4 regions of the Uliginosibacterium sp. sgz301328 genome follow, and region 3 is predicted to be linked to each of the others. Evidence: predicted binding sites of a transcription regulator. Region 3 holds the regulator's gene; each other region holds the start of a gene.
What was found. The regulator FliA, encoded in region 3, starts transcription of late flagellar genes. The targets are predictions, from matches to a motif close to CTAAAGTTNNNNNNNNNNNNGCCGNTA.
Positions count from the first base shown of each region.

Region 1 (7,340 bases), on a different contig from region 3:
GCAGCACGGTGTTGGCCGGCTGGTCGGATTCCACGGCGCTCATGGCTTGGTGCTTGTGTGGGTCGAACTTCTCGCCGACCGGGTTTACTTCTTCCACGCCGCTCTTTTCGAAGGCGCGGGCAAGATTGCGCAGCGTCAGTTCCACGCCATCGCGCAGTGATTCGAGCGTGGCGTTATCGACGGCCAGGGTCTGTTCGAGGCTGTCCTTGACCGACAGGAGTTCGTTGGCGAACTTTTCGATGGCGAACTTGGCGGCCTTGGTGACGTCTTCCTGCGCGCGGCGGCGCATGTTTTCCGTCTCGGCCTTGGCGCGCAGCCAAGCGTCGTAGTGTTCGGATGCCTTCAGTTCCAGCTGACGCAGTTGTTCCTGCAGGCTGGGGATGATGTCGGGGCCATTGCCGACGGCGTCAGCCGTGGCGGGCGTCGCGTCCGTAGCCGGCGAAGCGCCGTCGGTCAGTTCCTGGGGCGCGAGCGAGTCTTGTTTGTCCTGCATGAAAAAGGCTCCCTGATAAGATTCAACAGCCTTAATGGGGGCGTCCCGCGCTGTTTCAAGAGCATTGGCCCTCTTTTTTTCGTCACGCCGATGCGGACGGAGGCCGTTGGTCCTGCAGGCTGGTTTTTGTCAGACTTATTCTCGAAATCGGTAAGATACGCGGTGCGCCGGGCTCGGCGCTATTCTTCAAATCGGTAGCAGGCGGGCAGAATAGGGACAATGGGCTCTTCCATTCCGGAGCGCATCGGCAAGTACAGGATCATCCGCGAAGTGGGCCGCGGGGCGACGGCGGTCGTCTATCTGGCCGAGAATCCCTATTACCCGCAGCCGGTTGCCCTCAAGCATGTGTCCTTCAAGGACCGGGGGCGCGACGAGGCCAAGTGGAATCGCCGGCTACTCAAGCTGCTGCGGGCCGAAGAGGCGGTGGCCAACAAGCTGGACCACCCCAACATCATCAAGATCTTCGAGGCCGTCATCGAGCAGGAAGAGGCCTACATCGTCATGGAGTACTTCCCGGGCAAGTCGCTCGAGGAATATTGCAGCTTCGAGCGGATGCTGCCGATCCACCGGACGGTGAGCATCATCTTCAAATGCTGCATGGCGCTGGACTACGCCTACCGCCAGGGCATCGTCCACCGCGACATCAAGCCAGCCAACATCCTGATCGATGACGACGACAACGTGAAGATCACGGACTTTGGGTTGGCGCTGAACATCAACAAGAAGAGCGACCAGGACTCGACCTTCATCATGGGCGTGGGCTCGCCGGCCTATATGTCGCCCGAACAGATCAAGAGCTATCCGCTCAACCAGAAGACCGATCTGTATTCGCTGGGCGTGGTGCTCTTCCATCTGCTCACGGGCCGCTTGCCGTTCCGTGCCAAGAATCCGGCACAACTGGTCTACAAGATCATCAACACCGATCCGCCCTCGGCCAGCCAGCTCAATCCGCTGGTCCCCGAGCAGATGGACGTGGTAATCCGCAAGTCGCTGGAGAAGGATCTCTACTCGCGCTACAAGAACGGCGCCGAGTTTGCGAAGGACCTGTCCGCGGTCCGCTACAAGATCTACGACGAAAAAGACCTCGTGCCGGACAGCACGCGTTTCGGTCAGATACGCCGGCTGCCGTTCTTCACGGAGTTCGATGACATCGAAATCTGGGAGGTCGTCCGCTTCTCGACCTGGCGAGTCGTCGAACCTTTGACGCAGATCATCCGCGAAGGGAGCACCGATCAGCGCTTCGGCATCGTGCTCGAAGGGGAACTGGAGCTGTCGATCGGCGGCCATAAGGCAGGGGTGATCCGGGCCGGCGAGTGTTTTGGCGAGTCGGCCTACCTGGACGAGCAGGATCATCTGCAGCACGTTTCAGTGATCAGCCTGACGCCGGTCCGCTACCTCGAGATCCAGCCCGCGGCCTTGATCCTGGCGTCGGAGGAGTGCCTCGCGCATTTCCGTTCGCGGCTCATTACGACCGTTGCGCGGCGTCTGTCCAATTGCGAACGGCAACTGGCGTTGCAGGGGGAGCCCGCGACGCGCGCAGTCAATGTCACGACCTCTGGCATCGAGCTGCAATTACTCGACAACTAATATTTTTGTTTCATTGCGACGTGAGCCCTAAAGTTTGCACAGTGATCGCCGAAAACCCTGATAGGGCCGAGGGCATCCTGGAAAAAATGCTGCGTCGGCACTCGCAACCTGTCAGGCGTTGGAGGAAGACGTGAGTCGGAGCAGTGTGTATGGAATCAGCCGTGTGGATAACGAACTAAGCCGCACACACGGTTGGCTGGTAACGATCCAGCGGCGCGGAGTGATTCACCGCAAGCATTTTTCGGACGGCGTATTCGGCGGCAAGACGCGCGCCTTCAACGCGGCCAAGGATTTTCGCGACGAAATCATCGCCAGGTACCCGCCGTTTTCGATGCGCGAGTACTCGAACATCGTCAAGAAGAACAACCGTTCAGGCGTAGTGGGCGTGTGCCGCTACTGCGCGTCGGAAACCCGCGACATGCCGGAAGACCGGCAGCGCTGGTTCTGGGTGGCCTCGTGGCCGCTGCCGGACGGTCGTCGCAAGCGCGTCAAGTTCTCGGTCAAGAAGTACGGCGAAGAAGGTGCGTTCAAGCAGGCGCTCAAGGCGCGCAAGGACGCGCTCAAGAAGCTCGAAGGCGAGTTCGATCCGGGTGCCGTGCGCCGCAAGCCGCGCCGCTCGCGTTCGATCGACAGCCGCAAGCTGGCCGCCTGATCTGCGACGGACTGCAAAAGCACAGCGCCGGAGGGCATGCCCTCACGGCGCTTTTTTCGTTGCTATCTGCGCTGGCGGGACGTTTTCAGTGCGCAAACAACGGCAGGCTCAAAAAGCCCTTCAGCACGACTGAATTGGCCAGGTCGATGAAAAACGCGCCCACCACCGGCACGAGAATGAAAGCCAGGTGCGCGGGGCCGAAACGGTTGGTGACGGTCTGCATGTTGGCGATGGCCGTCGGCGTGGCGCCGAGCCCGAACCCGCAATGGCCGGCGGCCAGCACCACGGCTTCGTAGTTGCGCCCCATGAAGCGATAGGTCACGAATACAGCCCACAGTGCCATCGCGATCGTCTGCACGATCAGCATGGCGAGAATCGGCAGCGCCAGATCGATGAGCTGCCACAGCTTGAGCGACATGAGCGCCATGGCGAGGAAGAGCGACAGGCAGGTATTGCCGATCACCGAAAGCGCGCGTTCTTCCATGTCATAGAACGGCGTGTGGGCAACGACATTGCCCACCAGCACACCGCTGAACATCACCCACACAAAGGTCGGCAGCGACCACGCCGTGCCGCTGGTGAGCTTTTCAAGCACGAAGCCGATCGACATGGCGCCAGCCAGCAGGAAGAGCTTTTCCACCAGCAGCTTGGTGGTGATGAGGAGCAGTTTTTCGGGCTTCTCGAAGGCGTTGTCCGGCTCCGCGCCTTGCTCGCCCGCCGTGGCGTCGCGCTTCGCCGCAGGCAGGCGGTCGATCAGGTAGTGCGCGACCGGGCCGCCGATCAGTCCGCCCAGCACCAGGCCGAAGGTGGCGCAGGCCATGGCGACTTCCAGTGCGCCGGAGAGCTGGTATTGCCGCGCGAAGACATCCGCCCACGCGGTGCCCGTGCCGTGGCCGCCGGACATCGTGATCGAGCCGCCCAGCAGGCCGAGCAGCGGATTCACGTCCAGTGCCAGCGCCACGCCGATGCCGAGCACGTTCTGCACGACCAGGAAGGCCGCCACGATCAGCAGGAAGCGCAACAACATGCGGCCGCCCGACAACACCATCTTGATGTTGGCGGCCAGCCCCACGGTGCAGAAGAACATGAGCATCAGCGGCGTCTGGAGCGCGGTGTTGAAGCTGACTTCGATGCCCATGGCACGCAGGACGGTCACCGCGAATGCCGCCACGAGTCCGCCCACGACGGGCTCGGGAATGTTGTAGGTGCGTAAGGGTGCGATGCACGCGATCAGCCCGCGGCCAAGCAGCAGGACCGCGGTCGCGACGAACAGGGATGGGAAAATATCGAGCTGTAGAGTCATGATCGGGGGATGGAGTGCGGCGGCCAGGCAGGATGGCCGCGGGTGGAAGGTCAGTGCCGGCGCTGCTGCGCCCGCCCTGGCGGGCCGTGCATGGTAGGGGCCGGAGCGCGCCGGCGCCTTGATTCATATCGTTCCTGGTGCGCCTGTCTTTGTGTCCAGGCGCGGCGCGGGTGTGCAGCACGGGCCCGCGATGCGCTACGCTCCAAGTCTTTTCCCGAGTCGAACCGCCCGCGTATGAACGACGATCAGTTGCTGCGGTATTCCCGCCATATCCTGCTGCCCGAAATCGACGTCGACGGGCAGTCCGCTTTGCTTGCCGCTCGCGCACTGGTGGTGGGGGCGGGAGGCCTTGGCTCGCCGGCCGCAATGTATCTGGCCAGCGCCGGCGTAGGGGAGATCGTGCTGTGCGATGGTGACACCGTCGACCTGACCAACCTGCAACGCCAGATCCTGCATACCGAGGCGTCGGTCGGCCGGCCGAAGGTCGATTCGGGCCGCGACACGCTATTGCGCCTGAACGGCGAGACACGCATCACGACGCTGGCGCATCGCCTGCAGGGCGACGAACTGGATGAGCAGGTCGCACAGGCCTCGGTCGTGCTCGATTGCTCGGACAACTTTGCCACGCGGCACGCCATCAACCGGGCCTGCGTTGCGCATCGCACGCCGCTGGTGTCGGGGGCGGCCATCCGCTTTGCCGGGCAGTTGTCGGTATTTGATCCACGCTCGCCCGACAATCCCTGCTACCACTGCCTTTTTCCGGAAGCGGACGACGTTGAAGAGGTGCGCTGCGCTGTCATGGGGGTTTTTGCGCCGCTGACCGGCATCGTCGGCAGCATGCAGGCGGCCGAAGCGCTCAAGGTCATCGCCGGATTCGGTTCGCCGCTGGTGGGGCGACTCCTGCTGGTGGATGGGCTGGGAGGGGAGATGCGGACTGTGCGATACGGCCGAGATCCTTCGTGCCCGGTGTGCGGCGAGGGACGTTCGGCTGCACAGCAAGAATAATCTGAATTAATTCTCGTAATAATTTTATCGAATTTGATAAAGAACATTCGGAGATTTACTTACAAATACGTCAGGCATCGTGAATTTACGTTGTAAAGGTTTGAATATGGTCAGAAATTAACGTTTGACTTACAAAGCGCAATGAATAGCCGTGTAAGAATAATTGGCAAATTTAATGAATTTGTCAGCCGTATCCGGCCTCGTTTTGGGCGGAACGGAAAAAGGGAGTCACGGCTATGCAAGACATTCTCATCATCTGCGGCACGCGCCCGGAAATCGTTAAGCTCGCGCCGCTCTACCATGCCCTGTGCGCCCAATCGTGGGCTCGCGTCCAGTGGCTGCACACCGGCCAGCATGGCGACATGGCCGACCAGATCCTGGCGTGCTTCGACATCATTCCGGATATTTCACTGACCCGTCGCGGCTCCAGCCTGTCCGAATTCAGCCTGGGGTGCCGTGAGCAGCTCGAAGCCGTCATGACGAGCCGACAATGGTCACTCGTCATCGTGCAAGGCGACACTGAAAGCGCATTCCTCGGCGCACTCGTCGGCTTCTATCACCGCGTGCCGGTCGCTCATATCGAAGCGGGACTGCGTACCTATAACCCGGATCGTCCTTTCCCCGAAGAAGGCTTGCGCCAGATGATCGGCCGTGTGGCGCGCTTTCACTTCGCGCCCACCGAACGCGCTCGTCAGGCTTTGTTGAGCGAGGCCATCCGCTCGGATCAGATCGCTCTGAGCGGCAACACGGTGGTCGATGCGCAGCAATGGAGCATTGCCCACCATGGCATCCGCCGCACCATGCAAGGGCGCGGCCATCTGCTGGTGACGGTCCATCGGCGCGAGAACTGGGGCAATGAAGTGGAGCAGATCTGCCACGCCATCGCCGATATCGCGCGCGCGCATCCCGAACTGCCGGTGCTGTTTCCGGTGCACCTCAATCCGATGATCCAGGCGCCGGTGCACGCGATCCTCGGCGATCTGCCCAACGTGCAACTCACCACGCCGCTCGACTACCTGCACATGCAGCAGGCATTGGTCGATGCGTGGCTGGTGCTGACCGATTCCGGCGGCCTGCAAGAAGAGGCGCCGACCTTCGGCGTGCCGCTGCTCGTGCTGCGCGAAGAAACCGAACGCCCCGAGGCCGTCGAAGCCGGTTGCGCGCGCCTCGTCGGCACGGCACGACAGGCGGTTGTGGACGCGGTGGAACAACTGTGGAGCGACGACGTGGCCTATCGCCGCATGCAGCGCGCGGGCAATCCGTTCGGCGACGGCACGGCCTGCCAGGTCATCGCCCATACGCTGCGCGAGACCCTGTCCCGCCCGATCCCCGCCTGCGCCTGAAGGAGTGCCCATGTGGTTTGTCGACGTCTTCTCAACGTATCTGTACGGGCTGAAGCTGATCGCTTTGGTGGTGGCGACGGCGATGTTCGTGAGCGGACTCGACGACCTGTTCATCGACGTGACGTACTGGGTGCGCCGCCTGTGGCGCGCGGTCACCGTTTATCGCGAGCACCCGCGCCTGTCGCACATGGCGCTGTACGAACCGGTCGAGAAACCGCTGGCGATCATGGTGCCGGCGTGGCACGAGACGGGCGTCATCGGCAAGATGGCCGAACTGGCGGCGACCACATTCGACTACGAGAACTATCACATCTTCATCGGCACCTATCCGAACGATCCGGACACGCAGCGCGACGTGGATGAGGTGTGCGCACGCTTTCCGAACGTCCACAAAGTGGTGTGCGCGCGGCCTGGGCCGACCAGCAAAGCCGACTGTCTGAACAACGTGCTCGATGCGATCTTCCAGTTCGAAGGGCGCGCCAATCTCGAATTCGCCGGCTTCATCCTGCATGACGCGGAGGACGTCACCTCCGACATGGAGCTGCGCCTGTTCAACTATCTTGTCGACCGCAAGGATCTCATCCAACTGCCGGTGTATCCGTTCGAGCGCACGTGGTGGAACTTCACCAGCCTGCATTACCTCGATGAATTCGCCGAGCTGCACGGCAAGGACGTGCTGGTGCGCGAAGCGGTTGCCGGCCAGGTGCCCAGCGCCGGCGTGGGAACGTGCTTCAGCCGGCGCGCGATCATGGCGCTGCTGGCCGAAGGCGACGGTATCGCCTTTGACGTGCAGAGTCTGACCGAGGACTACGACATCGGCTTCCGCCTCAAGGCCAAGGGGATGAGCGAAATTTTCGTGCGCTTCCCCGTGGTGCGCGGCAAGGAAACGAGTGGCCGCGTCGGGCGCAGCCGGCGCGATGCAAGCGTCATCTGCGTGCGCGAGTACTTCCCCGATAC
Region 1 covers NZ_JBGVSA010000022.1:26,230-33,569, reverse strand. The annotation lists gene grpE (nucleotide exchange factor GrpE) at 1-493, opposite strand, end outside; gene ACDA63_RS15690 (protein kinase) at 713-2,080, shown strand; gene ACDA63_RS15685 (AP2 domain-containing protein) at 2,244-2,732, shown strand; gene gltS (sodium/glutamate symporter) at 2,818-4,035, opposite strand; gene ACDA63_RS15675 (ThiF family adenylyltransferase) at 4,270-5,040, shown strand; gene wecB (non-hydrolyzing UDP-N-acetylglucosamine 2-epimerase) at 5,277-6,383, shown strand; gene nrfB (cyclic di-3',5'-guanylate-activated glycosyltransferase NrfB) at 6,394-7,340, shown strand, end outside.
Region 1: a site for FliA is predicted at 2,108-2,134, ahead of ACDA63_RS15685 (AP2 domain-containing protein). Genes of this name have one in related genera too.

Region 2 (7,340 bases), on a different contig from region 3:
GTTCGCCCGCGTCCCAGGCGACCAGGTTCTTGGAGTAGTAGAACAACGCATGCTGCCAATTCACCCATCGGTGGGGCTGGCCGTGCATGTCCAGCGTCAGGATGAGCGGGCGTCGTTCCACGTAGGAGGGTCGGGGCTCCGCGGCGGTACGCATGGTGTCAGAGGCTCCTCCTTAGAGACCTGTTCCTGATCCTGTTGCGAGGCCGTGATCGAGGGCACGCGACTCAAGATGCGCACCCGCTGACACCCCTGGCCGAATCAGAATACGTTCGGAGGTCGTCAGACAACGGCTGTCCTCCGAAGGATATTCCTATAGTGTTTTTTTTCAATCGCCTGTGGCCCATCCGCCGTCGGGCGGCGGGCGCAGTCCAGATTCATATTTGCAGAAAACAATCTGGCCCGGCGGCCTTCAGGCCGCGGGCGGTGGAGGCAAGTCCGCCACACGGAAGCGGAAGTGACCTTCGCGGCGATCGGCGAAGAAATGGCGCAGGGTGAGGGCGATTGAACGGAAGGCGATTTCGTCCCACGGGATTTCGTCTTCGCGCATCAGGGCGACTTCCAGGGATTCGGGTCCCGGTGCGAAGTCGACATCCAGCAGGCGAGCCCGGTAGAGCATGTGGACCTGACTGATGTGGGGCACGTTCACCAGCGTGTACAGCTCGGTCAGTTCAATGCGTGCGCAAGCCTCTTCCATGGTCTCGCGAATGGCGGCCTGGCCTGTGGTTTCGTCGTTTTCCATGAAGCCTGCAGGCAGGGTCCACAGGCCATGACGTGGTTCGATGGCGCGGCGGCACAGGAGTATGCGGTCTTCCCAGACGGCGAGCGCGCCAACCACCATCTTTGGGTTCTGGTAGTGGATCGTGCCGCACGCCTCGCACACGAAACGGGGCAGGGCATCGCCGTCCGGAATCCGCAGCGCCACGCCGGCGCCACAGGCTGAGCAGAATTTCATGGGAAGCCTTCCGATCAATTACCCGCATTCTAACGTGCCCTTTGGTGTGCCATGAATCGCTAAAGGCAGGCGCGGCCGCGCCGATAAACGGTTCACAAGGCCGTGTTCCCACGGTCGTCCGACCACAAACACAAGAACACGAAATCGTCGTCACGGTCCCATGTCGTCGCCCATTGATCTGTCGCGCTTCGAACAACTCAAGGCCTCGGGCGATCTGCCATCGCCGAAGGGCGTTGCACTGGCGATCATGCGCGTGATGCAGCACGACGACGTGTCGATGGCTGAGCTGGCGCGCATCATCCGCACCGATCCGGCATTCGTCGGTCGGCTCATCAAGGCGGCCAACGGCTTGATCGGCTACAACCGTCGCCCGGTGGCGTCGATCCAGGACGCGCTGACGGTGCTCGGCCTGCCGGCCGTTCGTACGATGGCGCTGGGCTTTTCGCTGCTGACCAATTACCGCAGCGGATCGTGCTCCGAGTTCGACTATGGACATTTTTGGTCGGCGTCCCTGCTGCGGGCAGTCGCCGCGCAGGCGTTGAGCCAGCGCACGCGCGCCGCAGCGCCCGACGAGACCTACTGCCTCGGGCTATTGTCGCGTGTTGGGGAGCTGGCTCTGGCGACGCTCTATCCGCGCGAATACTCACAATTGCTGGCGGCGGTGCGGGGCGATGCCTCCGTGAATCTGCTCGAACTCGAAAGCCGTGAGTTCGCCATGAATCACGCCGAACTCGGCGCTGCGATGCTGGCGGATTGGGGTTTGCCCCGCGTATTCACCGAGGCGGCCTACCATTGCGCCAGCGGGACCGCCGGCTCGGCGCCCGAAGGGTCGCGCGACCACGTGCTGATCCAGTCGTTGTCGGTGGCAACACTGATGGCGCAATCGTGTCTGGTCGATGACGCCGGCCGCTCAACTGTGTTGCACCGCGTGCTGGCCGCAGGGTCGCGCCTGGGCTTCGACGAGGAAGTCATGACCGCGATGTGCGACGACGTCGCGCGTGAATGGCTGGAGTGGGGCGCTTTGCTCAACGTCCAGGCCGATCGCCTGCCGCCGTTCGAGCACTATCTTCGTGAGCCGGACACGGGTATCGACCGTATCGTGTCCGCCGATCCCGTGCCGACGGCCGCTCCGCAAGCGCCGGCCCAGGCCCAGACTCAGCGGCTGCGCGTACTCGTGGCCGAGGCCGACGACGATATTCGCACTACGGCGCGGCGCGCGTTGCTCGACGCCGGATACGACGTGGCCGAGGCGCGCGACGGCTATACGGCGACCGAACTGGCGCTGGATTTCCAGCCCGACATGATGCTCATGGCCTGGCAGTTGCAGGACGTCAGCGGCGTCGAACTGGTCAAGACCTTGCGCAAGACGCGCATCGGCCGGGCGATCTATGTGGTGGCGCTGACCGACAGCGTCAGTGAAGACCTGTTGATCGAAGCCTACGAATCCGGGGCCGACGCGGTACTGGGCAAGCCGGTGAATCCACGTCTGTTGCAGGCCCGGCTCAAGGCGGCGTGCCGCCTGACCTCGCTCCACCAGGAGATCGAGCACGATCGCGAGGAAATCCGCCACTTTGCCGCCGAACTGGCTGTCAGCAACCGTCGCCTCCAGGAAGTGGCGCTGATGGATTCGCTGACCGGCTTTCCGAATCGGCGGTTCTTTACCGATCGCCTGACGCAGGAGTGGTCGGCGTCGTCGCGTAGCGGCAGGCCGCTGGCGTGCCTGATGATCGATATCGATCAATTCAAGTCGATCAACGATACCTACGGTCACGACGTGGGCGACTCCGTCCTGCGCCAGGTCTCGGCGGCCATCCGCCAGGGGCTGCGTTCGCATGATGTGGTGGCTCGTACGGGCGGCGACGAGTTCCTGGTGATGTGCCCCGATACGACGCTCGAAGCCGCCTTGCGCTGCGCCGAGCGGGTGCGTTCAACGGTGGAGCGCGCCGAAGTGGTGGCGGGCATGTTGCACTTGCGCATCACCATCAGTGCAGGCGCTGCGGCGCGCAATGCAGGTGTTGTCGATACCGATGCGCTGATCAAGCGGGCGGATCAGGGCCTTTATCTCGCCAAGCAACTGGGGCGCAATCGTGTAGCCTCCGTGCAGTTGCAGGAAGTCACAGAATCGGGGAACGCCGATAATTCGTGAATTTGAGAAAAACGACGAACGGCGGTCTGGAATTTGTTGCTGGCGAAGACTCGAAAAAATAGTTCGCGAAAGTCTAAAGTTCTGTGACGCGCTGCCGATAACAATGAAGATCGCTGATTTCATTGAAGTAATTTTCCTGATACGGAACTGGTAACAGTTCTGTAGCGGGTTTCATTGCTGCGTGTAGGATAAATTCCTACATCCGATGTTCTTTTTGTTTCTACTGTTTTTAGCGATTTTGCCTGATTGGTACCGCCTGACCCGGGCGGCACACTCGCCTCACCTGCTGACGAAACCGTCAGAGACCGTGCGAAAGAGGTAGTGTGAAATGAAGGCCACCGACGTTCAAAGCGAGATCAAGGAGCTGAATCTCGCGTATCTGATGCTCGCGCAGCAAATGATCAAGACCAGTCGCGAGTCCGCCATGCTGAAGCTGGGCGTGGGCTCCGATGTCGCTGACATCATCGAAGGGCTGACCCCGGGCCAGATCCTGCGTATGGCAGGTTCCGACATGATGCTGTGCCGCTTCCGCTTTGACGACGGTCTGCTCGTCAATCTGCTCGCCAACCACGAACGCGACTCCGCGGCCTCGCGCATTCACGCCGCTATCCTGGCTGCGGGTCGTCCGGTCGAGCAGGTCGCCTGAGGAGCCCGTCATGCGCATGAAGAGTCTGATTCAGGACGCGCAGGAAACCCAGCGCGCGATGGAAATGATCGAACTCGGCGCTCGCATGCAGATGCTGGAGTCCGAAACCGGCCTGTCGCGCGAACGCCTGCTCAAGCTGTACAAGGAAATCCGCGGTGAATCGCCGCCCAAGGGCATGCTGCCGTTTTCGACCGATTGGTTCATGCCGTGGCAGCAGAACGTTCACGCCTCGTTGTTCATGGCGTTCCTCGGGTTCATCCAGCGCAATACCGGTTTGAGCGGGCTGGATGCCACGCTCAAGGCGTTCCGCATCTACAAGGAGCACACCGAAAACCAGGGGCTCGATCAGGTGATGAGCCTGACCCGCGCCTGGACGCTGGTGCGTTTCTTCGACGCCAAGATGCTGCAACTGGCGACCTGCACTTGCTGCCAGGGCCAGTTTGTCGCCCACGCGTACGACCCGACCAAGGGCTACGTCTGTGGACTCTGCAACATGCCGGCGCGCGCCGGTAAGGGCAAGCGCGCCGCAGCACGCGAAGAGGCCGTCGCTGCCGCAATGTAGCCTCCGCTCTCCGATTCGCACTCCTCGCACTAATGACGCCGGCGCCAGCCGGCGTCGTCATTTGCAGTCCGCCATATTGCGCCGGGAAGCCGGTCGTCGCCATCCCCTCGGCGTGCCGTTCAAGTTCGAACAGGGTGCGCCGTTACCAATACAGGAAACCAACTAAAAGCAGTCCCCCAAAGGCACTTAAATGGTCTTGCTTGTCGGCTATGTATTGATTCTTGCCGCCTCCGTCGGCACCTACGCGATCCACGGCAATGTGGCCGTACTGTGGGTGCCCACTGAATACCTCGCCATCGTCGGCCTGATGACCGGTGGCTTCGTCGCCGCCAACCCGATGAAGATCGTCAAGGCCACGTTCAAGGCGCTGCCGGGCGTACTCAAGGGCGCGCCGTACAACAAGGCGCTGTATGTGGATCTGCTGGCGATGCTGTTCGAGCTGCTTTCCAAGGTCCGCAAGGAAGGCTTGATGTCCATCGAGAATGACATCGAGAACCCCGAGTCCAGCCCCATCTTTTCGAAGTACCCGGCATTCCTGGCCGACCATCATGCGGTGGAGTTCCTGACCGACTATCTGCGCATGATGGTCGGTGGCAACCTCAATGCGTTCGAACTCGAAAACCTCATGGACGTGGAGCTCGAAACGCATCATCACGAAGCGGCCGCGCCGGCGCACGCCGTGACCAAGATCGCGGATGCCTTACCGGCGTTCGGTATCGTCGTGGCGGTGATGGGGGTTGTGAACGTGATGAGCTCGGTGGGCGAGCCGCCGGCGGTATTGGGCAAGATGATCGGCGGCGCGCTCGTCGGTACATTCCTCGGGATTCTGCTTTCGTACGGTTTTGTCGCACCGGTGGCCAACCAGCTCGAACAGAAATGCGAGGCGTCCGGGAAGATCTATCAGTGCATGAAAGCCGTGCTGCTGGCCAGCATGAGCGGCTATGCGCCGCAGGTCGCGGTGGAGTTCGGCCGCAAGGTGCTCGCCTCGGATGACCGGCCGAATTTCCGCGAGCTGGAAGAAGAGATCAAGAATCGCAAGGGCAAGTGACCGCCATGGATGATCAGCGGCCCATTGTCGTCAAACGCATCGTCAAGAAAGGCGGTGCCCATCATGGCGCGGCGTGGAAGATCGCTTACGCCGACTTCGTGACGGCGATGATGGCTTTCTTTCTGCTCATGTGGCTGCTCGGCTCCACGACCAAGGGTGACCTCAAAGGCATCGCCGATTACTTTCAGAATCCGCTTAAGCTTTCTCTGCAAGGCGGCCCGGGCTCGGGGGCCGCGACGACGCCGATCGAAGGCGGCGGCAAGGATCTGACCAAATCGGTAGGCGAGGTCGCCCGCAGCAACGACCGCGACGCGCGCACGCTGACCAAGGTGCAGGTAAGCAGCAAGCCTTCACCGCAGGAAGAGAAGGTCGAGCGCGCCAAACTGCAGGATCTGAAGGCGCGCATTGAGTCGGTCATCGAAGCGAGCCCCGATCTTCGCCAGTTCAAGAATCAATTGCTGTTGGATATCACCAGCGAAGGGCTGCGCATCCAGATCGTCGATCAGCAGAACCGGCCGATGTTCGACAGCGCGAGCGCCGAACTCAAGCCGTATGCGCGCGTCATCCTGCGGGCTATCTCGGCGGTGCTCAACCAGGTGGACAACCGGATCGCCGTTTCTGGCCACACTGACGCGGCACAGTACGCGGGCGGCGAGCGAGGGTTCTCCAACTGGGAGTTGTCCGCCAACCGTGCCAACGCCTGCCGGCGCGAACTGGTGGCGGGGGGAATGGACGAACGCAAGATCGTGCGCGTGACAGGGCAGTCGTCGATCATTCCGCTCGACCGGAACGATCCCTTCAACCCGATCAATCGCCGGATCAGCATCCTGGTGATGAACTCGCGCACGGCGGACGCGCTGATGCAGGGCGGGCAGGATGTTGATGTCGAGGCAGATACGGCGGACGCCGAACAACTGGCGGCTGAGTTGTCGTCGGCACCGAAGGCCGGTGGCGCAGAACGTCGCTGAACCGGCCTTCTGAGGCAGGAGCCCGGCTGTGCGGCCGGGCTTGGCGTTGCTGGCTGCTTATTCCGGACAGAACAAGCCGTGTTTGCGGAAGATCGCTCGCGCTTTCGATACCTGTTCAGGCGTCGGCGTTGGCGTGTCAGCCAGTTGGTAGTCCATCCCCAGTTGTTCCCATTTGAACTTGCCGAGTTGATGGAAAGGCAGGACCTCGGCGCGTTCGACATTGCCCAGCGATGCGGCAAAGCGCGCCACGCCTTCGATGTTGTCGTCGGCGTCGGTCAGGCCTGGCACCAGCACGAAGCGAACCCACATCGGACGCTTGCGTTCGGCCAGTCGCCGCGCAAAAGCCAGCACGGGTTCGACTGGTTTGGCGGTGGCGCGGATGTGCGTCTCCGGGTCCCAACTCTTGATGTCGAGGAGGAACAGATCAATCTGGTCGAGTTCTTCGTCCGATAGCTTGTTGCCCAGGAAGCCATTGGTGTCGAGCGCCGTGTGGATGCCCATCGCGCGCGCGCCACGCAGGATGTTCATCACGAAACGGTCCTGCACCAGCGGCTCGCCGCCGGATACCGTCACGCCGCCGCCCGAAAGGCGCAGGTAGTCCTTGTACTTGCCCAGCTCTTCGAGGATGTCGTCGGCTGCGACGAGGCGGCCGTGCTTGAGCTTCCAGGTGTCCGGGTTGTGACAGTACTGGCAGCGGAATTCGCAGCCTGTCGTCCAGAACACGACGCGGACGCCGGGGCCATCGACGGCGGAGCCGGTTTCTTCTGAATGCAGGAATCCCCAACGACCTTCGTGGCCGATCTCTTCGGCCTGGTTGTCGTTGATCTCGTCGTTGCTCTCTGTACGGAGTTCAAAGCGGCTGCCCTGGAGGCGGCGCTTGGCAGTTTGTGGTGTCGTCATGGTTATATGACCTGGTTGCCAGAAAGAAAAATCCCGGTCAGGGCGGTGCCCTGACCGGGATGCTCTTACTTAGACAGCAGAGCCGTCAATCAGAGTTCGCCGTGGAACGTCCGGTTGA
Region 2 covers NZ_JBGVSA010000001.1:218,691-226,030, reverse strand. The annotation lists gene ACDA63_RS01015 (HNH endonuclease) at 1-154, opposite strand, end outside; gene ACDA63_RS01010 (NUDIX hydrolase) at 410-952, opposite strand; gene ACDA63_RS01005 (diguanylate cyclase) at 1,113-3,098, shown strand; gene flhD (flagellar transcriptional regulator FlhD) at 3,427-3,744, shown strand; gene flhC (flagellar transcriptional regulator FlhC) at 3,755-4,306, shown strand; gene motA (flagellar motor stator protein MotA) at 4,497-5,354, shown strand; gene motB (flagellar motor protein MotB) at 5,360-6,322, shown strand; gene pflA (pyruvate formate-lyase-activating protein) at 6,380-7,222, opposite strand; gene pflB (formate C-acetyltransferase) at 7,312-7,340, opposite strand, start outside.
Region 2: a site for FliA is predicted at 4,425-4,451, ahead of motA (flagellar motor stator protein MotA). Genes of this name have one in related genera too.

Region 3 (7,340 bases):
AAGTCATCGCGCTCGACCCCTCGCTGGAGCGCGTGCTGCAACAAGCCATGCACACCGGTGGCGCAGATGCCGCCATCGAGCCGGGTCTGGCTGACACGCTGCTGCGCGAATCGGCCACGGCCGCCCAGCGCCAGGAAGACCTCGGCCTGCCGGCCGTACTGCTGGTGCCGAACGCCTTGCGCTGGCTGCTGGCGCGCTTTGTGCGCCGCGCCGTGCCGAATCTCAAAGTCATTGCTCATTCGGAGGTGCCTGAATCGCGCACCATCCGTGTCACTGCGGTTGTTGGAGGCTGATTAAATGGTGGACGTGAAGAAATTCGTCGCGCGCAGCGCCCGTGAAGCGCTGGCCATGGTAAAGGCCGAACTCGGCGGCGACGCGGTCGTGCTGTCCAATCGCTCGGTGCCGGACGGCGTGGAAATCGTTGCCATGCCGGCCGAGGCCATCGCCAGCTTCTCGGCTGCCGCCCAACAGGTGCGCCGGCCCGAATCGACGCCTGCTCCGGCCCCCGTTGCGGCACCGGTGGCCCGTGCAGCCGCACCGGCTCCGAGTGACGATGATTTCACCCTGACGCTGGGCCAGCACATTGCCCGCCTGGCGCGCGAACAATCCGCTGAGCCGACGCTGACCCATCGGGCCTCGGTGCATCACGACCTGCCTCCGCTGCGCCGTGCGATCGACGAGCCCGCGCCGCGCGCCATCGCCCAGTCACAACGTGAAGACGTCGCGCCCGCCGCTGCGGCCGTCGAGGCCGCCAAGCTGGCCGCGCTCGAAGCGACAAACGCGCGCCTGATGGATGAGCTTGCCTCGATCAAGGGCATGCTCGAACGCCAACTGGCCGGGTTTGCCTGGAACGAAATCACCCGTACCGCACCGGCGCGCACGCAATTGATGGCCGAACTGCTCGAAGCAGGCTTTTCGTCGCAACTGACGCGCTCGCTGACTGAGGGCATCGTCGGCGACATGGCGGTGACCGACGCGCGCGCCCATGTCAAGGGCATGCTCGATCGCAAGCTGCGCTTGCTGGCATCCGACGCCGACATCATCGATCGCGGCGGCGTGTACGCCATCGTCGGCCCGACGGGTGTGGGCAAGACCACCACCACGGCCAAGCTGGCCGCACGCTGCGTGGTGCGCCATGGCGCCGACAAGGTGGCGCTGATCACCACCGACGGTTACCGGATCGGCGCGCACGAACAACTGCGCATCTATGGCCGCATCCTCGGCGTACAGGTGTGCGTGGTGCGCGACGCCGCCGATCTGCGCCAGACGCTGGCCGACCTGCGCGGCAAGCACATGGTGCTGATCGATACCATCGGCATGGGTCAGCGCGACAAGATGGTCATGGAACAAGCCGCGATGCTGGCCTCCGCCGGCAACGTGCGCCGCCTGTTGTGCCTGAACGCCACCGTGCGTGGCGACACGCTCGACGAGATCATCCGCGCCTACGACGCGCCCAATCTTGCAGGCTGCATCATCACCAAGCTGGATGAGGCGGCCACCATTGCGCCGGCCATCGATGCCGCCGTGCGCAACGAACTGGGCGTGTTCTATGTCTCCACCGGCCAGCGCGTGCCGGAAGACCTGCACCTGCCCAACCGCAGTTACGTGATTCACCGCGCCCTGCGCGAAGTGCCCGCCAGGTCGGCACACAAGCTGGATGTTGCCGAGGCCGGACTGATCATGTCTGCGCCCGCATCGCCGGTGCCACGCGCATGATGGCCGGATACGATCAGGCCGCCGGCCTGCGGCGCATGTTCGGCGGCCAGGGGCGCTCGCTGGCGGTGCTGACCTGCGGTGCAGGGGCCGCCCGTTGGCTGGCCGCACAGTTGCGCGCGCGCGCCGGGGCAGGGCAACGCTTGCTGGTACTGGAAGAATGCAGCGCCTTCGGCAATCTGGCCGACCACCTTGGGACGGCGCCGCGCTTCGATCTGCAGCAAGTGATCGAGGGCCACGTGCCGCTGGCGCAAGCCTTGGTCCGCGACGACGCGCTCATGCTGCTGCCGGTGGCGCGCGCGGCCCGCCTGGTGGGGCGCGAACGGGTGCTCGGCCGGCGCGTGGTCGACGCCCTGCGCACGCTGCAGTTCGAAGCCGACGAAACCATCGTGCACGCCGATACAACGGCGACCTCATCCCTGCTGCGCGCGGCCGGCGTCTGCCTGCTGGTGGCCGAAGCGCGCGTCGAATCGATCACTGCCGCCTACGCGGCGCTAAAGAAACTGAAGGGAATTGCCGATATCGGCAGTATGGCGCTCACCTTGAGCGGGCAGACGACATTTGAATCGCGCGAACTGGCGGCCAATTTCCAGGCCCTGGCGTGGCGTCAGTTGGGCATCGAGGTGCGCTGCGTCGATCACCTCGGTCAGGCGCTGCCGTCGAGCCCCGGCGGCTTTGTCGAGCGCCTTCGCGATCTGGCCTGCGGATTGGCGGCGAGCCCGGCCACGAGTGCCGCGTGTGCATGATTGGCGTGAATACTCCGCGCTTATCCGCGCAATGCAAGGACAACGCTCCCCGCACAATGCAGGCATGGGAGCACGAATCAGCCGTGTTGCTCCATTCTCCTGCTGCTTGTGATTGGCCCTGGCCAACGAGAGACAACGATGTATAACGCCGCCGGAACACTGGATCGGGATCAGCTCATTACGCGCTACGCGCCGCTGGTCAAACGGATCGCCTATCACCTGATGGCCAAACTGCCTGCCAGCGTGCAGGTCGAGGACATCATCCAGAACGGCATGTTGGGCCTGCTCGACGCGGTCGGCCGCTATGAAGAGGGCCTGGGCGCGCAGTTCGAGACCTACGCCGTGCAGCGCATCCGCGGCGCCATGCTCGATGGTCTGCGCGAGAACGACTGGCTGCCGCGCAGCCTGCGACGCGAAATGCGCCGCATCGAAACCGCCATCCACACGCTGGAACAGCAGAACGGCCGCCAGCCGACCGAACGCGAACTGGCGCAGTCGCTCGGCATGGAACTGGCCGATTACCAGAAGATGCTGCAGGAGGCGCGCGGCTACCAGCTCGTCTATTTCGAGGATTTCGGCGACGAGGATGACGAAGACTTCCTCGAACGCCACATCGTGGGCGAGAGCAACGATCCGCTGGACCTGCTCGAAGACCACAACATGCGCACGGTGCTCATCCAGGCCATCGAAGACCTGCCGGAGCGCGAAAAGACGGTAATGGGCCTGTACTACGAGGAAGACCTCAACCTGCGCGAGATCGGCGAGGTGCTGGGAGTGTCGGAATCGCGCGTGTGCCAACTGCATAGCCAGGCCATCGCTCGCCTGCGCTCGCGTATCACCACCGGCCGCGACGCGGGGCCGGGCAGCGGCAAACGCGGCAAGCGGGCGAAGGTGGCATAGGCCCACCGCGCCGCGCGCCGGTGTGGCCCGCAGCAAACTTGGAAGGGATGCACGGATAAATGGATTTCGTCAGTCTGGCCGGCCTGTTACTGGGCGTCGCCGCCATCGTGTTGGGGCACATGTTCGAAGGCGGGCATCTGTCGTCGTTGGTTCAACCGACGGCGTTCTTCATCGTCATCGGCGGCACCGTCGGCGCGGTGATGCTGCAGAGCCCGTGGCACACCTTCCGCCAGGGCGTTGGCATGGCCGGCTGGGTGTTCAGCCCGCCAGCGCCGCCGTCCGACGGGCTTATCTCCGAAATCGTCAGCTGGAGCTCCACCGCCCGCAAGGAAGGGCTGCTGGCACTCGAAAACAAGATCAGCAATCTGGCCGATCCATTCATGCGCAAGGGCCTGCAATTGCTGGTGGACGGCGTCGAGCCCGAACGCCTGCGCGAAGTGATGGACGTCGAAATCGGCGCCTGGGAACATGAAATGAAGCAGGCGGCCAAGATCTGGGACGCCGCTGGCGGCTATGCGCCCACCATCGGCATCATCGGCGCGGTGATGGGCTTGATCCACGTGATGGAAAACCTCTCCGACCCGAGCAAGCTCGGCGCCGGCATCGCGGTGGCCTTCGTCGCCACCATCTATGGCGTGGGCAGCGCCAACCTGATCTTCCTGCCGGTCGGCAAGAAACTGTCCGCGAGCATTGCCCGCCTGGTATCGACGCGCGAGATGGTGCTCGATGGCCTGGTCGGCATCGCCCACGGCGACAATCCGCGCATCATCGAAAGCCGTCTGCAGGGCTACCTCAGTCAGTCGGCGCGGCGCGGCCAGCGCTGATTCATCGTGGTGAGCCGGGCGCGACATGCCGCCCGGATGTCTGCATCGCATTTGCGATAGGTCTCAAGTGATGATTGACGGATTTGGCATAGTCGCCCGTCCAAGAATCTGACAGGCCACCTCCGAGTGGCCGAATCGAGACTACGCATGCTTTCGACGACTGCCAGTACGCCGCTTACCGTCACTTTCCTGTTCTACATATTGGGCATGGTCGCGATTGGCCTGATTGCCTATCGCTACACCAGCAACCTTTCGGATTACATCCTGGGCGGGCGACGCCTGGGCGCCTTCGTGGTGGCGCTGTCGGCCGGTGCGTCGGACATGAGCGGCTGGCTGCTCATGGGCCTGCCGGGCGCGGTGTTCCTGCATGGCGTGTCCGAGTCGTGGATCGCCATCGGGCTGACCATCGGCGCCTGGTGCAACTGGAAGTGGGTGGCGGGGCGCCTGCGCGTCTACACCGAACGGGCTAACAATTCGCTGACCCTGCCGGACTATTTCACCTACCGGTTCGAGGACAAGAGCCGCCTGCTGCGTGTGCTCTCGGCCGTCATCATCCTGCTGTTCTTCGCCGTGTACTGCGCCTCCGGCGTGGTGGCGGGCGCCCGTCTTTTCGAGAGCACCTTTGGCATTCCCTACGCCACGGCGATGTGGGTAGGCGCGCTGGCGACGATCCTCTACACGCTGATCGGCGGCTTCCTGGCGGTGAGCTGGACCGATACGGTCCAGGCCAGCCTGATGATCGGTGCGCTGGTCGTGACGCCCCTGGTGGTGATCTTCCTGTCGGGCGGATTGGTCGAGAGCACGGCCATCATCCATCGGCTGGACCCGTCGTTCTTCGACATGGGCAAGGGCGGTTCGGTCGTAGGCGTCGTGTCGCTGCTGGCCTGGGGCTTGGGTTATTTTGGCCAGCCGCACATCCTCGCGCGCTTCATGTCGGCTTCGAGCTACAAGGCGATCGCGCCGGCTCGCCGTATCAGCATGACCTGGATGGTGCTGTGCCTGGCGGGCGCCGTGGCCGTCGGCTTCTTCGGTATCGCGTACTTCGCCGAGCATCCCGAACTGGCCGGGCCGGTCGCGCAGCAACCGGAACGCGTCTTCATCCTGCTGTCGCAGTTGCTGTTCAATCCGTGGATCGCCGGCGTGCTGCTGTCGGCGATCCTGGCCGCCATCATGAGTACGCTGAGCTGCCAGTTGCTGGTGTGCTCCAGCGCGCTGACCGAGGATTTCTACAAGGCCTTCCTGCGCCGCAACGCGGGCCAGGCCGAACTGGTGTGGGTGGGGCGCATTACGGTGCTGCTGGTGTCGTTGCTGGCCATCGCGCTGGCGCGCAATCCGGAAAACTCTGTGCTGGAACTGGTTTCCTACGCCTGGGGCGGCTTTGGCGCGGCGTTCGGCCCGGTGGTGGTGATCTCGCTGCTGTGGCGCCGCATGACGCGCAACGGCGCGCTGGCCGGCATGCTGGTGGGGGCCCTGACCGTGGTTGTGTGGAAGCAGGGCAGCATCTTTGGCGTACAGATCGTCCCGGCCGCATGGCAGGCGCTCTACGAAATCCTCCCCGGCGCGCTGCTGGGCGCGGTGGCCATTTTTGTCGTCAGTCTGCTGGATCGCGCGCCGTCGCGCGACGTTCTGGCGACTTTCGATGCGGTGGACGCTGAAATCGACGCATATCGCCGCAGTTGAACGGCGTTTGGCGGAGCAGGCGTCGTCCTGCCCGCCAGTCTTTGCCCTGAAGGCCGACGGGGGGTGGCACCGGGTGATATCATTCGCGGCGAAAAAACAGCCGACTTCCCGACCCGCTCCCGAACGTGCGCCTGTCCAAGCTTAAACTCGCCGGCTTCAAGTCCTTCGTCGATCCGACCACCATCCTGGCACCCGGCCAGTTGGTGGGCATCGTGGGGCCCAATGGCTGCGGCAAATCGAACGTGATCGATGCCGTGCGCTGGGTGCTGGGCGAATCGCGCGCCTCGGCGCTGCGTGGCGAGTCGATGCAGGACGTCATCTTCAACGGTTCGACCACCCGCAAGCCTGTGCAGCGGGCCAGCGTCGAGCTGATTTTCGACAACGCCGAAGGGCGCGCTGCCGGCCAGTGGTCGCAGTACGCCGAAATCGCCGTCAAGCGCGTGGTCGACCGGGCCGGCGGCTCGGACTACTTCATCAACAACGTCCGCGTACGCCGCAAGGACGTCATCGACCTGTTCCTCGGCACCGGCCTGGGGCCGCGTGCCTACGCGATCATCGAGCAAGGCATGATCTCGCGCGTCATCGAGGCGCGGCCCGAAGACGTGCGGGCCTTCCTCGAAGAAGCCGCCGGCATCACCAAGTACAAGGAACGCCGCCGCGAGACCGAAGGCCGTCTGGCCGACGCGCGCGACAACCTGGCGCGTATCGAAGACATCCGCGCCGAACTCGGCAGCCAGATCGAAAAGCTCGCCGCGCAGGCCGAAGTGGCGCGTACCTACAAGGAACTGGCCGATTCGCTCAACGAACGCCAGCGCCTGCTGTGGGTGTTCAAGCGCGAAAGCGCGGCGACCGAAAAAGCCCGCAACGCCGAAGGTATCGCCACCTGTGGTACGACGCTCGAGGCCGAAACCGAGCGTCTGCGCATTCTTGAAGACCAACTGCTGGTCGCGCGCGAGCGGCACACGCGGCTCTCTGACGTGGTCGGCGTGGCGCAAGGCGATCTCTACGCCATCACAGCCGAAGTCTCGCGCATCGAAAACGAACTCAAGAGCCTGCGCGATACGCGTTCGCGCCTGTCGCAGCGTATCGATCAGCTCACCATGTCCGAAGCCCAGTGGCGCGAACGCTCCACGCAGCTGGCGGCGGAGCGCGAACGTTGGGCGGAACTGCGCGAAGTCGCCACGGTGCGGCTGGAGCAGGCGCAGGACGAGCTGGCCATCGCGCAGGAAGCCTTGCCCGAAGTCGAGGACACCTACCGTCGCGCGCAGGAAGAGCAGGATCGCCTGCGCCGCGAACTGGCCCAGGCCGAGCAGCAGATGCGCGTGGACGACACGCGTCGTCAGGCCAGTCTGCGAGCCATCGAAGCACTGACTGCCCGTCGCCAGCGGCTCGAAGCCGATCTGGCACAACTGCCGGCGGCCGATCCGGGCGACGCCGAGGCGATCGAACTGGCGGTGGAAACGCTGGCGGGCCAACT
Region 3 covers NZ_JBGVSA010000006.1:64,764-72,103, forward strand. The annotation lists gene flhA (flagellar biosynthesis protein FlhA) at 1-293, shown strand, start outside; gene flhF (flagellar biosynthesis protein FlhF) at 298-1,716, shown strand; gene ACDA63_RS06220 (MinD/ParA family protein) at 1,713-2,459, shown strand; gene ACDA63_RS06225 (RNA polymerase sigma factor FliA) at 2,598-3,359, shown strand; gene ACDA63_RS06230 (flagellar motor protein) at 3,419-4,183, shown strand; gene putP (sodium/proline symporter PutP) at 4,331-5,863, shown strand; gene smc (chromosome segregation protein SMC) at 5,989-7,340, shown strand, end outside.

Region 4 (7,340 bases), on a different contig from region 3:
ATGCGCGTCATTGGCCTCGGCCAGTTCGCGGGCGATATACAGGCCGAGCCCCGTCCCCTTGGGGTCGGAGGTGAAAAATGGTTCAAAGACCTTGTTGCGGTCGGCCGCAGGCACGCCCGGGCCGTCGTCCTGCACCTGGATCGCGATGGCGCCGTCGGCGGCGAAGGCTTCGAGCCGCACCGAATCGGCGTTGCCGCGGCAGTGCCGCAGCGCGTTGCTGACCAGATTGGTCAGGATCTGGTGCAGGTGCACGCGATCGAAGCTCACGCGCAGGGCCGGCTCGCACTCCAGTCGCACACACGCACTGGCTTGCGGCGTGTGCAGTTCCAGCTCATCGACGAACGTGCGCAGGAAGACAGCCAGCTCCAGCGACTCGGTCGTGATGTGATCGCGCCGGCCCAGTTCCAGGACGTCCTTGACCATGCGCTCGATGCGCGCCGCGTTGTCCTGCACGATCCGCAGCAGTCGCAGTTGCAGGTCACCCCGTTTCTCTTCCGCCAGCAGATCCGACGCGTGCGTGATGGACGACAGCGGGTTGCGGATCTCATGCGCGATGTTCGCGGTCAGCCGCCCCAGCGCCGCCAGCTTGATCTGCTGTGCCTGTGCCTGGATGCGATCGAGGTCTTCGAGGTATAGCACGCGGTCGCCGCCGGCTTCTGCCACGCGCAGGCGCAGCGTGCGGCAACTGGCGGGCGAACGGAACGTGGCGCGCTCCAGGCCCTGGTCGTGGCGTGCGGCCAGGTCGGCCAGAATCGGCGAAAAATCCACCAGCAGCGAGCCAGGACGCATGTCGCGGCCGAGCAGGTCGATTGCGCTCGGATTGCGTTGGCGGATCGCACCTTCGCCGTCGATCACCACCACCCCGTCCTGCATGTCTTCGATGATGCGGGCATTCACGCGCATCTGCCGTTCGAGATCCAATCCACGGCGCAGCGCGAGCTCTTCATTGGCCAGGGCGCGGCGGGCCAGCATGCGCGAGAGCAGGGCGACGGCGAAAAAACCCACGCAACTCATGCCCACGCGGGTGAAGTCGGTGATTTGTCCCAGACCGATCAGCACGCGCACCAACTGCTCGAACAGCACCGCGATCGTCGCCAGTGCGGCAAAGCCCAGCACCATGCGGCCCTCGCTGACGAGTCCGGCCGCGGCCACGGTGACCATCATCAGATACGGAATGCCCGTGCGCGCGCCGCCCGACAGGAACATCAGCAGCGTCAGCACGAAGATGTCGGCGGCCACCTGCAGCGCGAGCATCACATTGCTGGCCTGGCGCTCGGCCGGCAGCGCGATGAACGCCACCGCCAGCAGCCAGTAGACGGCGACCAATGCGAAGAAGACGTGCGGCGAGATCTCGCCGAGGGCGAAGATGCTGCCGAAGATGGCGAACGCGCTGGCGAGGACGACGCGGTAGAGGTTGAAGTAGCGGATCGAAACCGACCGCGACGACTCCTGCGGCAGCGCGTCGGCCGGGATCATGAGTGCGAGGCCGGACCCAGGCGTGCGTGTTCCTGCGAACAATAGAAGTGCGATGCCACGGTCGTGCCTTCGCTCTGCGGCACCAGCACACCGCAATGGGCGCAGGGCAGCATGGTTTCGATGCGTGAGGCAGGTTGCTGCGTGGGCGAGGACGACTCGGTCGGTCGGGTTTTCTTTTTGTCGCTCACCAGCAGCTTGCGCCAGTAATAGATGGCGGCCAGCAGGAGCAGGAACAGAAGGATCTTTTGCATGCCGAAATTCGGGTGTCCGAAGCGGCAGAAGTGTAGCGCGGTGGTCGCACCAGCGTCACGTTCGTCCGACGAACTGCGCTAGAAGCTCCCAAAGTGGCGGGAGCCGGGCCGGGTGCGGGCATGCCCGTCCGGGCCATAGACCGTCGGCTGGTCCGACGCCGACATCAGGATCGCCAGGGCCTGGTGGTTGCTCTTGAGCCGCTCGGTGATGCGGATCCCGTTGTCGGCATTCAGCGTCTGGGCCGTTTCGGCCACGGTGACGAAATCGTCCCAGGCGGCGTGTGACGACTCGCCGAGCAAGGTTTCGATGCCTTGCCGGTTGTTCGGCAGGCCTGCCTGCGCCAGCAAGGCGGCGCGGGCAGCGGAAAACTGCTGCAACTGGCGTGCGATCTGCGTCTTGCGCTCGGCCAGCGCGAACAGCGGCTCGACATCGGGCTGGCCGAGCACGTCACGCTCCTGTTCGAGCACCGTGAGAAAATCGCGCATCTGCGCCGTCTCGGCTGCCACCAGCGAACCGAGTCGTGCGCGCAGCATCGCCAGGTCTGCGCTCATCAGGCCGAACGGGGCTGTGCCGCCAGCATCTGGCGCACGCTTTCGATCAGGCCGTCGGCGACCTTTTCGGAGTCGACCGAGAAACGGCCTTCCGAAATGGCTTGCTTGATTTCGCTGACGCGCGCGCTGTCCACCTCGGGCGTCTGGCCGATGGTCGCTTCGATCTTGGCAAGATTGCCGGACAGCGACGACAACTGCACGGTCGTGCCGGCGCTCGCGGCAGGCGCCGGCGCCGCGGCTTCGCGCCCTGCGCGCGCCTTGCCGCTGCTCTCGCTGCTGGTGGTTCCCGTCGTCTTGACGGAGTTATCGATTTTCACGTCGATTCCCTTCTTGTATGTTCGGGCGTAAGCCCGCCCGATATGGTCAGCCATTCCCGGCTGCACAGCTCCTGTAACGGCCGACCGATACAAAACTTTAGAATTCTTCCGACTTGACGCGCTTCGCAATCTCGTGTGCGCGTCCCGCGACCGGACAACCGAATGCCCACACTCCACGTACTCTACACCGGCGGCACCATCGGCAGTGCCGGCCAGCCCCTGCAGCCCATGGCAGGGGAGGACTTCTCCCGTCTGCTCGATGGCGTGCCCGGTTTTGCAGGCGGTCGCCTGGATGGCGGCGAACTGACCTGGACCCTGAGCTGCCTCGAACCGCCACTCGACAGCGCGGACATGGCGCCACCCGACTGGCTGCGCATCGCGCGTGCCACGCTGGAACGCAGCGCGGGCTGCGACGGCGTGGTCGTCCTGCATGGGACCGACACGCTGGCGTGGACGGCTGCCGCATTGTCGTTCCTTCTTGCCGGCATACCAACGCCGGTCGTGCTGACTGGTTCCCAGCGCCCGCTGGCCGCACCCGGCACCGACGCGATCGACAACCTCAGACTCGCCCTGCGCGATGCCGCCAGCGGCCTGCCGGGCGTCCGGGTGGCTTTCGGTGGGCGGGTCTTGCCGGCGGTCGGCGTGCTCAAGATCGATGCGGCGGCGGATGTAGCGTTCGATGCGCCACGAGGGAGTCTGTCATCCGTGGGCGATTGGGCGGATTCGAATCCCGCCGAACGGCTGGCGCGGATCGATCCTTCGGTGCGCGTCGCTTGTCTGCATCTGTACCCCGGTATCGAGCCCGCAACGCTCGACGCCGTACTGGCGCAGCCGGTTGCAGGGCTGGTACTGGCTGCCTACGGCGCGGGTAACGCGCCGAGTGCCCCGGCATTTCTCGCCTCGCTCCGCAAGGCACATGCGCGTGGCGTGACCATCGTTGTCGTGACGCAGGCTTTGCGTGGCGTCGTCCGCTTGGGCGAATACCAGACCGGGGCCGGGCTGGAGGCCGCCGGTGCGGTCAGTGGCGGCGGGATGTCGCCAGTGGCGGCCTGCGCCAAGCTGTGGGTGTTGCGCGCCCAGGGTTATTCGCAAGCCGACACTGAAGCACTCATGCAGCGCAGCCTGGTGGGTGAATGACCGCGCTGGCGCTTAGACGTCGCGCTGGCGCTTAGACGTCGCGCTGGCGCTTAGACGTCGCGCTCGCGCCAGAGCCGGCGCGACAGGTAGATCACGATGAGGATGTTCACCGCCAGCACACTGCCGCGAATCCAGCTTGCGTGGCGGCTCAGCTCATAGATTTCCACCGGAATGAAGGCGCCGGCGCTGAGGACGGCAAACCATTCGGCCCAGCGCCGCGCGAACCATAAGCCGTAGGCCTCGACGAAACGCATGACCGAGTACATCGCCGCGAGCAGCGCCAGCAGCCACAGGTTACCGCTCGATGCACGCGCGGCAGCGTCGATGAAAATGCGCGGGTAGTGGCTGGCCGGGTTGAGATGCGAATGGCGGACGAGGTTTTCCGCCACGGTCTGCAGGTCGGCATGGATCAGCGTCAGCAGACCGAAGCCGGCCGCCAGCACGATGGCGCCCTTGGCGGCCTCGAACAGCGCAATCAGGCGCAGCGTCGGCGAAGACTTCATGGCATGGGCGAACGGATGACTGGCTTCGCACGATAGCAAATGTGGTGGGCGCAGTCGTGGTGCGCGCCCACTATTCCACTGACACGACCACCACGCCGGGCTCACGCGCGATGCCGTTGAGCACGCGATTGCTCGCCAGCTTGACACGCACCACCTGTCCGCGTGCGGCGGTGTTCAAGGCGCGGCCTTCATTGACGACCGAAAATCCTTCGCCCTGAGTGACGATCTTCACCGTCTGCCCGGCCTGTATCGCGGCATCGGTCTTCAAGTAAACCGCGCGCAAGGTCTGCTTGTCCGAGAGCGCCTGCCGTACCGACTGACCCACCGCCTGGTCGACGCGCGTGATCACATCATTGGGCTGCGCCGTAATCTCGCCCCGCACCACGGCCATGTCTTCCGCCGTCAGCACCTGTCCGCCCGACACCGGGCGCGCCATCACCACGTAGGCTCCATCGATCTGCACGCGTGTCGGCACATAGAGGGACGCGTTCGTCCCCTGCGTGCAGCGCACGCCGACCGTCACCGTCTTCCATATGCGCGCGCCGGGCGGCAAAAAGGCCTCCCATACCGTGCACGATTGCGTGGCCGCGCTTTCCACGATGCGGCCGACGTCCACCGACACGCTGCCCTGCACATCGGCCGTCTGGCGGATCACGAACTGTTCGACCGTGCGCCGGATGGCGTCTGTCCCCGTCGTTTGTGCCAGCACAGCCGATGGCAACAGCAGGGCGGCAAGCAGCAGGCGAGGGAACATGGCGGGGAACTCCGGTCTGGCAATGACCGCATTGAACCGTATCGCACGCGCGAGGCATCGCCCGAGCAAAGGCGGTTTGGCGGCTCTTTCTTCGCTTTGCGCGAAGCGCCGGGCCGGCAAGGATTGCCGGCGGCTTGCCGCTCGCATGCCGTACCGATCCCTCTTTAGCCGCCTTTTTTGCCGTCTTATCGGCCGAATGAGGTCGCGGGCGCATCGCTACGATGCTGGCACGGAAGCTGCACTACGTCCGCCGCAAGGTTGCGATGTGCGACATGGGTGGGCGACGAGCCTGGGGAGAGATGAACATGAACAGACTGGACGATGCGCTGCGCTTTCAGCAGACCGCGCTCAACCTGCGCGCCAAGCGCCAGGAACTGCTCGCCTCCAACATCGCCAATGCCGATACGCCCAACTACAAGGCTCGCGACATCGACTTTGCATCGACGCTTGGTCGTGCGCTGCAAGGGCAGACCCAGCCGCTGCAGATGGCGACCACTTCGGCGGCACACATCGGCGGCACGGCGACGGGGGCGGACCCCAATGTCATGTACCGCACCGAAACGCAGTCGAGCCTCGACGGCAACACGGTGGACATGGACGTGGAGCGCGCCAACTTCACCGAAAACGCCACGCAGTACGAGGCCAACGTCACGTTCATCAACAACCTGTTCAAGACAATGGGACAGGCCGTGTCGGGCCAGTAAGCGCAGGAGATACACCATGAGCATGATGAAGGTTTTCCAGATCGCCGGCTCCGCGCTCACCGCCCAATCGGTGCGCCTGAACACCACCGCCAGCAACCTCGCCAACGCCGACAGTGTGGCAGGCCCCGACGGTCAGCCCTATCGCGCCAAGGAAGTCGTCTTCCAGGCCACGCAGATGGGCGACGGCTACTCGCAGGGCGTCAAGGTCAACGGCGTGGTCGAAAGTGCCGCGCCCCTGCGCATGAACTACGACCCGAGCAATCCGGCGGCAGACGCCAACGGTTTCGTGGCCATGCCGAACGTGGACGTGGTGGAGGAGATGACCAACATGATCTCCGCCTCGCGCAACTACCAGAACAACGTCGAAGTGATGAACACCGCCAAGACGCTGATGCAGAAGACGCTGACCATCGGTCAGGGCTGAGCGTCATAACACTACGCACAACGGGAACCCATCATGGCGACTTCCTCTGTCAACAACAACGCCGCCGCGCAGAGCGTCTATGACCAGCTCAACGGCACCAAGAGCTCGACGTCCAGTACGTCCAGCACCAGCAGTTCGTCTGACCGCATCAAGATGGACTTCCTGTCGCTGCTGACGGCGCAGCTCAAGAACCAGGACCCGCTCAATCCGCTCGACAACGCGCAGACCACTTCGCAGCTCGCGCAGATCAGCACGGTCGACGGCATTGAAAAGCTCAACACCCAGTTGTCGACGATGTTCTCGTCCTTCCAGGCCAACGAGACCTATCAGGCAGCAGCGCTTATCGGCCACCAGGTATTGGTCGAAGGCAATCAGCTCAAGCTCACCGAAGGCGTGGCAGTCGGCGGCATCGAAATGCCTGCGGCGGCCGACAAGGCAACCGTCACCGTGTACAACAAGGACGGCACCAAGGTCGCCGAACTGTCGCTGGGCAAGCTTGGCGCAGGCGCCAACGAATTCGTGTGGGACGGCAAGACCGCCGACGGCACGCAGCTCGCAGACGGGACCTACACCATCAAGGTCGCGGCCAGCAACGAAGACGGCACCAAGGTCACGCCGAAATCGCTCGAACTGGCCTCCGTGTTCTCGGTCGGCAAGAAGGCCGACGGCAGCATCGAACTGGAGGTCGGCCGTTTCGGCCAGCTCTCCATGAGCGACATCAAGCGCATTCTCTGAGGTCACGACAATGGCATTCCAGCAAGGTCTTTCCGGACTCAACGCAGCGTCGAAGGCGCTTGACGTCATCAGCAACAACGTCTCGAACGCAAGCAACGTTGGCTTCAAGCAATCCAACGCACAGTTCTCCGACGTGTATGCCGCCGCGCTCAACGGTGCCGCGGCCGGTGTGCAGATCGGTATCGGCACGGCCGTGGCGGCCGTCACGCAGCAATTCACGCAAGGCAACATCACGCCGACCGACAATCCGCTGGATGTCGCGATCAACGGCGCGGGTTTCTTCCGCATGTCGAATGAAGGTTCGCTGGTCTACACGCGCAACGGTCAGTTCGAGATCGACAAGAGCGGCTACATCGTCAACGCGCAGGGCTATAAGCTCACCGGCTACCCGGCCGATGCGCTCGGCAATATCCTGCCGGCCACGCCGCAGCCGCTGTACGTCGACACCGCCGATCTGCTGCCGCAAGAGACGGCCAAGGTCGAGATG
Region 4 covers NZ_JBGVSA010000003.1:183,139-190,478, reverse strand. The annotation lists gene ACDA63_RS03620 (PAS domain-containing sensor histidine kinase) at 1-1,476, opposite strand, end outside; gene ACDA63_RS03615 (PP0621 family protein) at 1,473-1,727, opposite strand; gene ACDA63_RS03610 (flagella synthesis protein FlgN) at 1,806-2,279, opposite strand; gene flgM (flagellar biosynthesis anti-sigma factor FlgM) at 2,279-2,596, opposite strand; gene ACDA63_RS03600 (asparaginase) at 2,759-3,733, shown strand; gene ACDA63_RS03595 (DUF2127 domain-containing protein) at 3,784-4,236, opposite strand; gene flgA (flagellar basal body P-ring formation chaperone FlgA) at 4,307-4,990, opposite strand; gene flgB (flagellar basal body rod protein FlgB) at 5,296-5,694, shown strand; gene flgC (flagellar basal body rod protein FlgC) at 5,711-6,118, shown strand; gene ACDA63_RS03575 (flagellar hook assembly protein FlgD) at 6,152-6,853, shown strand; gene flgE (flagellar hook protein FlgE) at 6,864-7,340, shown strand, end outside.
Region 4: a site for FliA is predicted at 2,671-2,697, ahead of flgM (flagellar biosynthesis anti-sigma factor FlgM). Genes of this name have one in related genera too.